DNA from 3 places in the Luteibacter sp. PvP120 genome. Region 1 is predicted to be linked to each of the others. Evidence: predicted binding sites of a transcription regulator. Region 1 holds the regulator's gene; each other region holds the start of a gene.
What was found. The regulator FliA, encoded in region 1, starts transcription of late flagellar genes. The targets are predictions, from matches to a motif close to TAAAGTTTNNCNNNCNNNGGCCGATAA.
Positions count from the first base shown of each region.

Region 1 (3,275 bases):
CATTGAGCAGCTCGTTGTCCAGCTCCACGCTCATAGGGTACTCAGAAACCGAATTCGCTGAGGAGCCGGTCCACTTCGTCCTGGCTGACCTTCTCGGCGGCCGGCGCATTACCGCCCGCGAGCGAACCGGTGAGTCGGACCAGCTCGACGAGCGAGGATTCGACCTTGGCCATGAAGGCCTCGACCTGGGCCACGCGCTGACCGGAAAGATCCTGCCAGGACTGCGCCTCGACCATCTCGCCCAGCCCGATGTCGCAGCTTTGCGCGAAGTCGCCGACACGCACGGCCAGTGCCGTGGCGTGGGTGCCGAACGCCGGATCGGCGTGATCCAGCACCAGAATCTCATCGGCCTGCTTGGCCAGCGCCTGAGCCTGCGGACGCAGCTTCTCGCTGAAGTCCAGCGTGCGATGGGCCGCCGTGGAGCTCATTTCCAGCACATCACGCAGATGCTTGCGCGCATCGCTCATGTTGCCCGGCACGCCATCGGTGGAGATGTCGGAGGCCAGGCGACGCGCGGATTCGTGCAGGTCGCGCGCGAGGTGGCCCAGCGCCAGGAACAGGTGCTGCTCGCGGCTGCGGATCAGGTCGTCGAGCGCTTTCTCGAACGCCGCCGAGTCGTCGGCATCGAGCAGTTCACGCAACTGGGGGGCCACGTCCTGGCCGGGGGAAAGCATCGTGTTCATCGTCATTCCCTCAGCCCGCTGCCGCGGCAAGTCGTTCGAATATCTTGTCGAGCTTTTCCTTCAGCGTCACCGCCGTGAAGGGCTTGACCACGTAACCGTTCACGCCGCTCTGCGCGGCGGCGATGATCTGGTCGCGGTTGTTTTCCGCGGTGACCATCAACACGGGCATGGACTTCAACGCCGCATCCGCGCGAATGGCGCGAAGCAGGTCGATGCCCGTCATGTTGGGCATGTTCCAGTCGGTGACGACCAGGTCGATGGGCTGCGCGCGCAGCAGCGCGAGCGCCGCGTTGCCGTCTTCGGCCTCCTGGATGAGCGTGTTGGTGAAACCCAACTCGACCAGGAGGTTCCTGACGATGCGCCGCATGGTGGAAAAATCGTCCACCACGAGGATCTTCATGTTCTTGTCCAAAACTGCTCTCCGCCTCGTACGCTTTTTTCTTTACCGGCGACGGCACCGCGATGCCGTCACTGCTTGTCTTTCCAACCCGACATGCGTGCGCGGAGGCGAATCAGGGCCTGGCCATGGATCTGGCACACCCGCGACTCGCTCACACCCAGCACCGCACCGATTTCCTTCAGGTTGAGCTCTTCATCGTAGTACAGGGACATGACCAGCTTCTCGCGTTCCGGCAAACCGTCGATCGAATGGGCCAGCGCGTCGCGCAGGCCGTTCTTCTCGAAGTTGCCTTCCGGACCCGCGGCGTCCGGGTCCGCCACGTCGATCGCCGCGCCTTCGTCGCCTTCCGGCGCCGTCAGGCTGAGCAACCGCGCGCTCGCCGCGTCGGCCAGGATCTGGTTGTACTCCATGGCGTCGATGCCCAGCCGCTTCATCACTTCCGCGTCTTCGGCGTCGCCACCCGTCTCGTTCTCGATCTGTCTCGTTACCTCCGCCACCTCGCGCAGCTTCCGATGGACGGAGCGCGGGGTCCAGTCCGTCTTGCGCAGTTCGTCCAGCATGGCGCCACGAATGCGGATTCCCGCATAGGTCTCGAAGCTGGCCGCGCGAGTCGGCGAGTAATTCCTTGCCGCCTCCAGTAGCCCGATCATCCCGGCCTGCATCAGGTCGTTCGCATCCACGCTCGGCGGCAGGCGACCCATCAGGTGATAGGCGATCCGGCGCACCAGCGGGGCATGCGTCCTGACCAGCTGGTCGGCCGAAACCTTTGTTACTTCAAGGTATTCGCTTGCAACACTCACAGTGGCAGCCCTCCCCCCATGTGGTTCCGTTCGGCGAAAAAGCCGATGCGGCCCTGCACCCGGGGTTCGGGTTCACCCCATGTATCGACCGACCGGGCAAGATTCTTGAATCCCACGGCCGAACGGCTGCTCGGCCAGGCGTCGACCACGGCCGACTGGCGGCGGATGGCCTGTCGCAGGTACTCGTCGTGCGGCACCATGCCCATGAAGTCCAGGGACACGTCCAGGAAGCGATTGGTCACGCGGGCCAGCTTCTCGAACAGCTGGCGGCCTTCCTGGGCGTGGCGGACCATGTTGGCCACGATGCGGAAGCGGTTGACGTCGAATTCGCGGCTCATCACCTTGATCAGCGCGTAGGCGTCGGTCAGCGAGGCCGGCTCGTCGCAGACCACCACCACCACCTCGTCCGACGCGGCGGCGAACATCGAGACGCTGTCGGAGATGCCGGCCGCGGTGTCGACGATCAGGTATTCGGGGGCCACGGGGTATTCGTCGAACGCGCGGATCACCGCGGCGTGCTCGATGTTCGGGAGCTGCGCCATGCGGCGCGCGCCCGAGGTGGCGGGGATCACCTTCAAGCCGTGGTTGGCATGGAGGATCAGGTCCTCGATGCGGCACTCGCCCTCGAGCATGTGACCCAGGTGGCGCGTGGGCTGCAGGCCGAGGAGCACGTCGATGTTGGCCATGGCCAGGTCCGCGTCCAGCAGGACCACGTCGCGCCCGCCCATGGACAGCGCCATGCCCAGGTTGACCGCCACCGTGGTCTTGCCCACGCCGCCCTTGCCGCCCGCGATCGCGATGCTGCGGGTCGGGCGACGGTCGGCAAGCCAGTTGAGTCCGGCGGCCTGGGTGGAATCGACGTGTGTGCTCATGAAGGAATTCACTGCCGTGAAAGGGTGTGCGGATGCGGATGCCGTAGTCACGTTACTTCAGTTCCGGGGTCAGGCGAGGGCGGGCGTGGCGGCGAAGCCGAAACGGTCGGCGAGGATCGCGTCGTCCGGTTCGTCGTTGCGCTGCCTGACCAGTTGGGCCGCAAGGCAGACGAGCTTGCGCGCGTCCGCCGAGGCGATGTCTTCCGGCACGCGCTGGCCGTCGGTGGTGTAGTCCAGCGGCATGCCGTGCCGGATGACGGCCGAGAGGGCGCCACCGATCAGCGGCGCCTCGTCGAGCTTGGTCAGGATCGCGGCCTGCGGGGACAGCGGCGCGTAGGCGCGCACGGCGTTGTCGATCGCCTGCGCCTGGGCGTTCGCCGCGAGCACCAGGCACACGCGTACTTCGGTCATCGCGCGCAGCGTTTCGAACTGCTGCTGCAGCTTGGGGTCATTGCCGGCCAGGCCGGCGGTGTCGATCAGCACCGTGTGCTTGCCGCGCAACTGCAGCAGCACGTTGCGC
Region 1 is NZ_JBSRXP010000005.1:82,504-85,778, reverse strand. It holds gene ACVKN3_RS11685 (chemotaxis protein CheA) at 1-34, opposite strand, end outside; gene ACVKN3_RS11680 (protein phosphatase CheZ) at 42-683, opposite strand; gene cheY (chemotaxis response regulator CheY) at 694-1,095, opposite strand; gene ACVKN3_RS11670 (RNA polymerase sigma factor FliA) at 1,152-1,883, opposite strand; gene ACVKN3_RS11665 (P-loop NTPase) at 1,880-2,755, opposite strand; gene flhF (flagellar biosynthesis protein FlhF) at 2,825-3,275, opposite strand, start outside.

Region 2 (3,275 bases), on a different contig from region 1:
TAGCGGCATGCCCGTGCGCACGGGACCCTCCCGTGGACGAGATGCAAGTGAATGGGATTGCCGGCGCCGTGAAGGCCGACGCCTCACCTTCTAACATCGCGTAAACGTTTACACAACGGTTACATGAGCGTTACGTAAAAGTCGCAAGTTATTGCGCCTGCTTGGTTTTCAGGGGGCGTTATTCGGCGTGGACATTTACGCCGGAGCACGCATCGGGCGTGAGCCGCGTGGGGTCGATCACGACGTGGCGCATGTGCGATCGCTCCCACGTGTAAAGCACATGCACGCGGCCGTCCGCCGACTGGATGATCGCGGGGTACGAGTATTCCTTGCCGGGGTGGTCCTCCAGCGTGAGGACGCGCTTCCAGTGGTGCCCGTCGGCACTCAGGGCGACAGCGAGGGTTCCTCGACCGTCCCACCAGTCCTTGCCCGGCAGCGTGGGGTTGTAGACCAGCAGGTAGCGCCCGTCGGCCAGGGCCACCGCGTCGATCCCCGCGTTGGGATTGTCGATGTCGAGCAGGCGCAGCGGCGACCACTGTCGGCCACCGTCGTGCGAGCGGGTGTCGAACAGGCGCCCCTGCTTCGTGCGGCCGATCGCCTGCAACGTACCGTCGCCATGCACCAGCAGGCTGGGCTGGATCGCGTCGATGCCTGCGGAGGCCACGTCGGGCTCGCGCTGCCAGGTGCGGCCCTCGTCGTCGGAACGTTCCATATGGATATGCCAGTCGCCCTGCTCCGTGCTGGACGGACTGACGATAGCCCCATCGGCCAGCTGCACCGGCTTGTCCTTGATCGGTCCCAGGATGCCCGGCGGCAATGCGCGGGCCGCCGACCAGTGCGCGCCGTCATCGCGAGAGGTCATCACCATGCCCCACCAGTGCTGCGGGTCGGGGCCCACCTTGTAGAACAGCATCAGGCTGCCCGCGCGCGACCGGAACAGCACCGGGTTCCAGGTGGGCAGCCGCGATCCGTCCGCCTGGACGCCGGTGGCGACCTCCCGTGGCGGCGTCCATCCCTTCGCGTCGCGTCGTGCCAGCCAGATAACCACGCTGGGATCGCGCTCCTGCTTGCCACCGAACCATGCCGCCACCAGTCCGTGCGGGGTATCGACGAGGGTGCCGGCGTGGCTTGCGGCCGTCGGCGAGGGATCGGCGACGAAGTCGCGACTCACCACGGCGTGGCATGCGTCGCCCGGCTCGGCCACCACCGTGGGGGTCACCAGTGCCAGACCCAGGCACGCGGCGGCAGCGAAGGCGGCGCGGCTACGGACCACGGGGCGGCGCGGTAGCGAATCGAACATGGCATGACCTTTCAGGAGCGCCGGGCGATCACTCACCTTATCCTCACCAAACACGCTCATATATGAACAGAAGTTTCTGAAAGCTCAATTTTGCCAAATTTTTACTCCAGATCGGCTCGTCGTGGCCGCTGACGAGGAAGCACCGACTACCGATGAGCAAAAATGGCAACGTTAAGCGTCAAGGCACAATTGGCGATCCTCGCGGGTGGACTCGCCCTGGCGATGGTGGCGACCTGCGCGTCCGGGCTCTACGCCCTCTCGGCGACGGGCGAGGCACTGCGCACCGTCTACGAGGACCGCACGGTCTGCATCCAGCAGCTGTCGATCGTGAGCGATCGCCTGCGCGACGAGGCGGCCCAGCTGTCACGGGCCGCACTGGACCCCTCGCGGTTCCCGGCTCGCGATGCGGTGGCTGCCAGTCTTTCGCATCGCGGCACGCTGGAGGCGCAGTGGAAAACCTACGCGGCCACGTACTGGACGCCTGACGAACGGAAACTGGCCGAAGCCTTCCATGCCTCGTACGAAACGCTGGAAAGCCAGGGCTTCGCCGCGACCCGCAAGGCCCTGGAGGCCGGCGACACCGCCGGCGCCGACAAGCTGCTGCACGCCTCGGTCGATGTCCTGCTGCCGCGCACCCTGTCGCACCTGGACGCCCTGCGCACGTTGCAGATCGACGTGGCCTCCAGCGAATACCAGGGCTCGCGCGAGCGCTATGCACTGTTGTGGCGCACCCTGCTCGGCATCGCCACGGGTGGCCTGCTGATCGGCGCCGGCGTCGGCGTGTGGACGGGGCGCCGCCTGTACCGCGCCCTGGGCGGGGAACCGATCTACGCCGCGGAAGTGGTCCGCCGCATCGCCGATGGCGACCTCACCGTGCGCGTGGACCTGAAGGCCGACGATTCGTCGAGCCTGCTGCATTCCATCGCCACGATGCGCGACCACCTCTGCGGCATCGTTACCGGCATCAAGCAGTCCAGCCACTCCATCGCCATTGCCGCGGAACAGATCTCTCAGGGCAACTCCGACCTTTCCCAGCGCACCGAGGAACAGGCCGCCTCGCTGGAGGAAACCGCCGCGAGCATGGAGCAACTGACCGCCGCCGTGCGCGAGAACACCGACAACGCCATGCTGGGTACGACCCTCGCCGGCACCGCCTCGGCGACGGCCAAGCGCGGTGGCGAAGCCGTCGCACGCGTGGTGGACACGATGGAGGGCATATCGAGCAGCTCCGCCCGCGTCGGTGACATCGTCGGCGTCATCGATTCGCTCGCCTTCCAGACCAACATCCTGTCGCTGAACGCCGCCGTGGAAGCGGCCCGTGCCGGCGAGCATGGCCGTGGCTTCGCCGTGGTGGCCAGCGAGGTGCGTTCGCTGGCACAGCGCAGCGCTACCGCCGCGAAGGAGATCCGCGGCCTGATCGACGCGTCGATGGAGCGGGTCGCCGAGGGTTCGTCCATGGTCGCCGAGGCGGGATCGACGATCGAGGGCGTGGTCACCGCGGTGTACCAGGTGTCCGGCGTCATGACCGGCATCTCCGCGGCGTCGCAGGAGCAGGCCTCGGGTATCGAGCAGGTCAATCGCGCGGTGACGCAGATGGACCAGGTGACCCAGCAGAATGCCGCGCTGGTCGAGCAATGCACGGCCGCCTCGCGATCCATGGCCGAACAGGCACAGTTGCTGCGCACCGCGGTGGACGTGTTCCGCCTCGAAGCGGCCTGATCCGAGCCTCAGGTTATTGCGATCCGTGGCGCGCAACGACGCCCGGATCGCAATAACTTGCTTCATTGTATCTTTCACGCATGAGAAAGCGCATAGACGTATAGACGTCTGTGCGTCTTTTGCGATCCAGCGCACTTTTCAATCGCGTTACAAGGGAATACGCTCGGCTCATTCCCGGGCAACCATTTGCCTTGGGAAGACGCGGCCGGTCCGCGTCGGCGAAGGCGGTGCCGAAGCTTTCGCGCACGACAAACAG
Region 2 is NZ_JBSRXP010000001.1:377,310-380,584, forward strand. It holds gene ACVKN3_RS01510 (sialidase family protein) at 179-1,300, opposite strand; gene ACVKN3_RS01515 (methyl-accepting chemotaxis protein) at 1,463-3,019, shown strand.
Region 2: a site for FliA is predicted at 1,305-1,331, ahead of ACVKN3_RS01515 (methyl-accepting chemotaxis protein). Genes of this name have one in related genera too.

Region 3 (3,275 bases), on a different contig from region 1:
CGCGGGGTCCCTTGCAGCCGTCGCACCCCGACCGTGCCCTGCTGGCGCTGCACACGGACGCCCCGGTCGAGTGGACGGCCGCGTACGTGCCCGGCACCCAGGTGCTCGAAACCGCCGGACGCATGGCGACGGGCGAGGTGCGCGTGGTGGACTTCATGCCGCTGGCCGAAGGCCGCCCGGGACAGGGCGAGTCGGTACCGGCGGGGCGTTTCGTTCGCCTGGTGAGCTGCACGGAAGGCGAGGTGGCGTTTGGGCTTGTGTGCGCTGTCGCGGTGGACGCCGCGCCCGCCTTGGAAGCGCGCACCGTGGACGGCTGGTACGTGGCGTGTTCGCGGCCGATGGACTTCGCCGACGAACTGGCGGTGACGCACGTGCGGCTTGCCGCCGGCGAAAGCATGGCCATCGTGCTGGCCGCCGCACCGGTGGACGGCGGTGCCGCCCTGATCGCGGATACCTTGCATGGCCTGGGCGACACCATCCATTACTGGACCTGGTGGAGCGACCGCTGCCGTTACAAGGGTCCCGACTTCGAGGAGCGGCTGCGCGAGGTGCTGGCGCTCAAGCTGTGCTGCGTGCCCGGCGGCGGCATCGTGGGTGAACATCCCGGCACGGGCGGTTTTGCCGCGGCGCCGCTGGTGGAATGCTCCCGCGCGGCGGCCCGTTTCCTGGACCTGGGTTATCGCCAGGAATGCGTCGACCTGCTGAACCACGTACACGGCCAGCGGTCTGCCGTGGACCAGGTCAGCTGGGCCTCGGACGACGGCTTCGCGGACACCCTGGCCCGTTATGTCGAGCGTTATGGCGATGCCGGTCTGCCGGAGGGATTGCGCCAGGCGGTCATCTCCCCGGATACCCCGTTGCAGCAACGGGCCGTGTAAGGCCGACGCTCGGGTTACGCCGCCAGCGAAACGCCGGCGGCCAGTGCATCGAAATACTCGCGCATGAGCCGCAGCTGCGACGCGGCATCCTCCGCCTGGTTGACCACGTGGCGGAAGGCGGCATTTTCCGGGCGGTCCTTCGCGTACCAGCCCAGGTGCTTGCGGGCGATGCGCACGCCCATCCGTTCGCCGTAGAACGCATAAAGCTGTTCGAGATGGCCGGCGAGGATGTCGCGCACCTCGGCAGGTGACGGCTCGGCAAGAAAACCGCCGGTCTCCAGATGGTGAGCGATCTCGCGGAAGATCCACGGCCGGCCCTGCGCGCCGCGACCCACCATGATGGCGTCCGCGCCGGTGGCGGCCAGCACCTGCCGCGCCTTCTCCGGCGAGGTGATGTCGCCGTTGGCCATGACCGGAATGCCAACCGCCGCCTTGACGGCGGCGATGGTGGCGTATTCGGCCTCGCCTTCGTACTTGTCGGCACGCGTGCGTCCGTGCACGGCCAGCGCCGCGATACCGGCGTCCTCGGCGATGCGCGCGATGGTCAGCGCGTTGCGGTGTTCCCGGTCCCAGCCGGTGCGGATCTTCAGGGTGACCGGCACGTCCACGGCACGGACCACGGCGTGCAGGATGCGCGCCACCAGGGGCTCGTCCTGGAGCAGGGCAGAACCCGACCACACGTTGCAGACCTTCTTGGCCGGGCAACCCATGTTGATATCGACCAGCTGGGCGCCGTTGTCGGCGTTGTACTTCGCGGCCTCGGCCAGCATGCCGGGGTCGTAGCCGGCGATCTGCACGCTGACCGGCTCCGGCTCGCCCTCGTGGTCCATCCGGCGCAGCGATTTGAGGGTGTTCCACAGGCGCGGATCGGACGCGGTCATCTCGGACACGGCCAGGCCGGCGCCCATGCGCTTGCACAGGAGCCGGAACGGTTTGTCGGTCACGCCCGCCATGGGCGCGAGCACCACATGGGGCGCGATAGAGTAAGGGCCGATGCGCATGGCGCGATTTTACGCGATCCGCGGCACGACCGTCGGCGGGCCCGACGGGTCGGGATCAAGTCCCACGCCGGCCTGCCGATATGCTTCCATGGCACCAAGGGGCTGACGCCGGATCATGGGTACGGGTGTGGAACAGGACATCTGGGAGCGTAAATACCACCTCGCACTGGAGAGGATGGAGCGCGACGAGCGCGATTTCCGTGACCTGGAAGAGGGCCTGCGCCGCCTCGCCGTGCGCCTGGCTGCCCTCGCCCGTGGCCAGGGCAGCGATATCGACAGCCTGCTCGACCGGCTGAACGAGGCGCTGCGCGATTCCCCCCAGCCCGCCCTGCTGGATACCCTGCTGGAGTCCTTGTCGGAAGCCGTGGCGGGGCTGGATCGCCTGCCGCCCGCGGTGAACGACGACGCCCCGGCCGCGCCCCCTGTCTCCGTCGCGGCGGTCGAGGCCCCAGCACCGCCAGCCCTGCAGGAAGACGGCAAGGTGGTGGCGTCGCTGCGTACGGATATCGCCCGTCTGCAGGACCTGCTGGCTGCGGTCAGCGCACGCCTAGGCGACATGACCCGTTACCTCGCCGCCGAACTGGCCTACGGCGAGGCCGCCGCGGGTGGCCGCGAACTGGATGCCACGGTGCGCGAGGAAATGCGCGCGCTCGGCGAAAGCACCCTCACCGCGACAGATCTGGGCGCCCTGCAGGCGGAGGTGAACGCGCGCCTGTCGCTGATCGACACGCACTTCCGCGAGTACCGCGAACGCGAGGACGCCCGCATGGCCGCCTACCGCGATCGCGCGGAGCGCATGCGCGACCGTGTCGAAGAGCTGGAAACCCAGGCAAGCTCGCTGCAGGATTCGTTGCGCCGCGAACACGCGCTAGCGCTGACCGACCTGCTCACCGGCCTGCCCAACCGGCTGGCCTACGAGCGTCACATCGAAGCGGCCCAGGCGCGGATGCGTGAAACGGGCACGTCGCTCTGCCTAGCGGCGCTCGACATCGACCATTTCAAGACGATCAACGACAGCCTCGGCCACGCCGCGGGCGACGCCGTGCTGCGCATCGTTGGCCAGACGCTGACCCGCGAGCTCGCGGATGCGACGTTCGTGGCGCGTTACGGCGGCGAGGAATTCGTCGTGGTATTCAGCGGCAGCGAGCGCGATGCCGCACTCCAGTCGGCCCAGGGGCTGTGCGCCCTCGTGGCCTCGCTCGCGTTCCATGCCAGCGGCAAGCCGGTCACCGTGACCATGTCCGGCGGCGTCGCCTGCTTCGGCCTGAACGACACGTCCACCGAGGTGTTCGAACGCGCCGACCGGGCCCTATATTCGGCAAAACGCGCAGGCCGCAATCGCTGCGAGGCAGGCTGATCCAGCCTTGGCGCACGCCGCACGATGTACCACGTGCTT
Region 3 is NZ_JBSRXP010000002.1:36,737-40,011, reverse strand. It holds gene ACVKN3_RS04085 (glycoside hydrolase family 15 protein) at 1-878, shown strand, start outside; gene dusB (tRNA dihydrouridine synthase DusB) at 893-1,879, opposite strand; gene ACVKN3_RS04075 (GGDEF domain-containing protein) at 1,995-3,236, shown strand.
Region 3: a site for FliA is predicted at 1,935-1,961, ahead of ACVKN3_RS04075 (GGDEF domain-containing protein). Genes of this name have one in related genera too.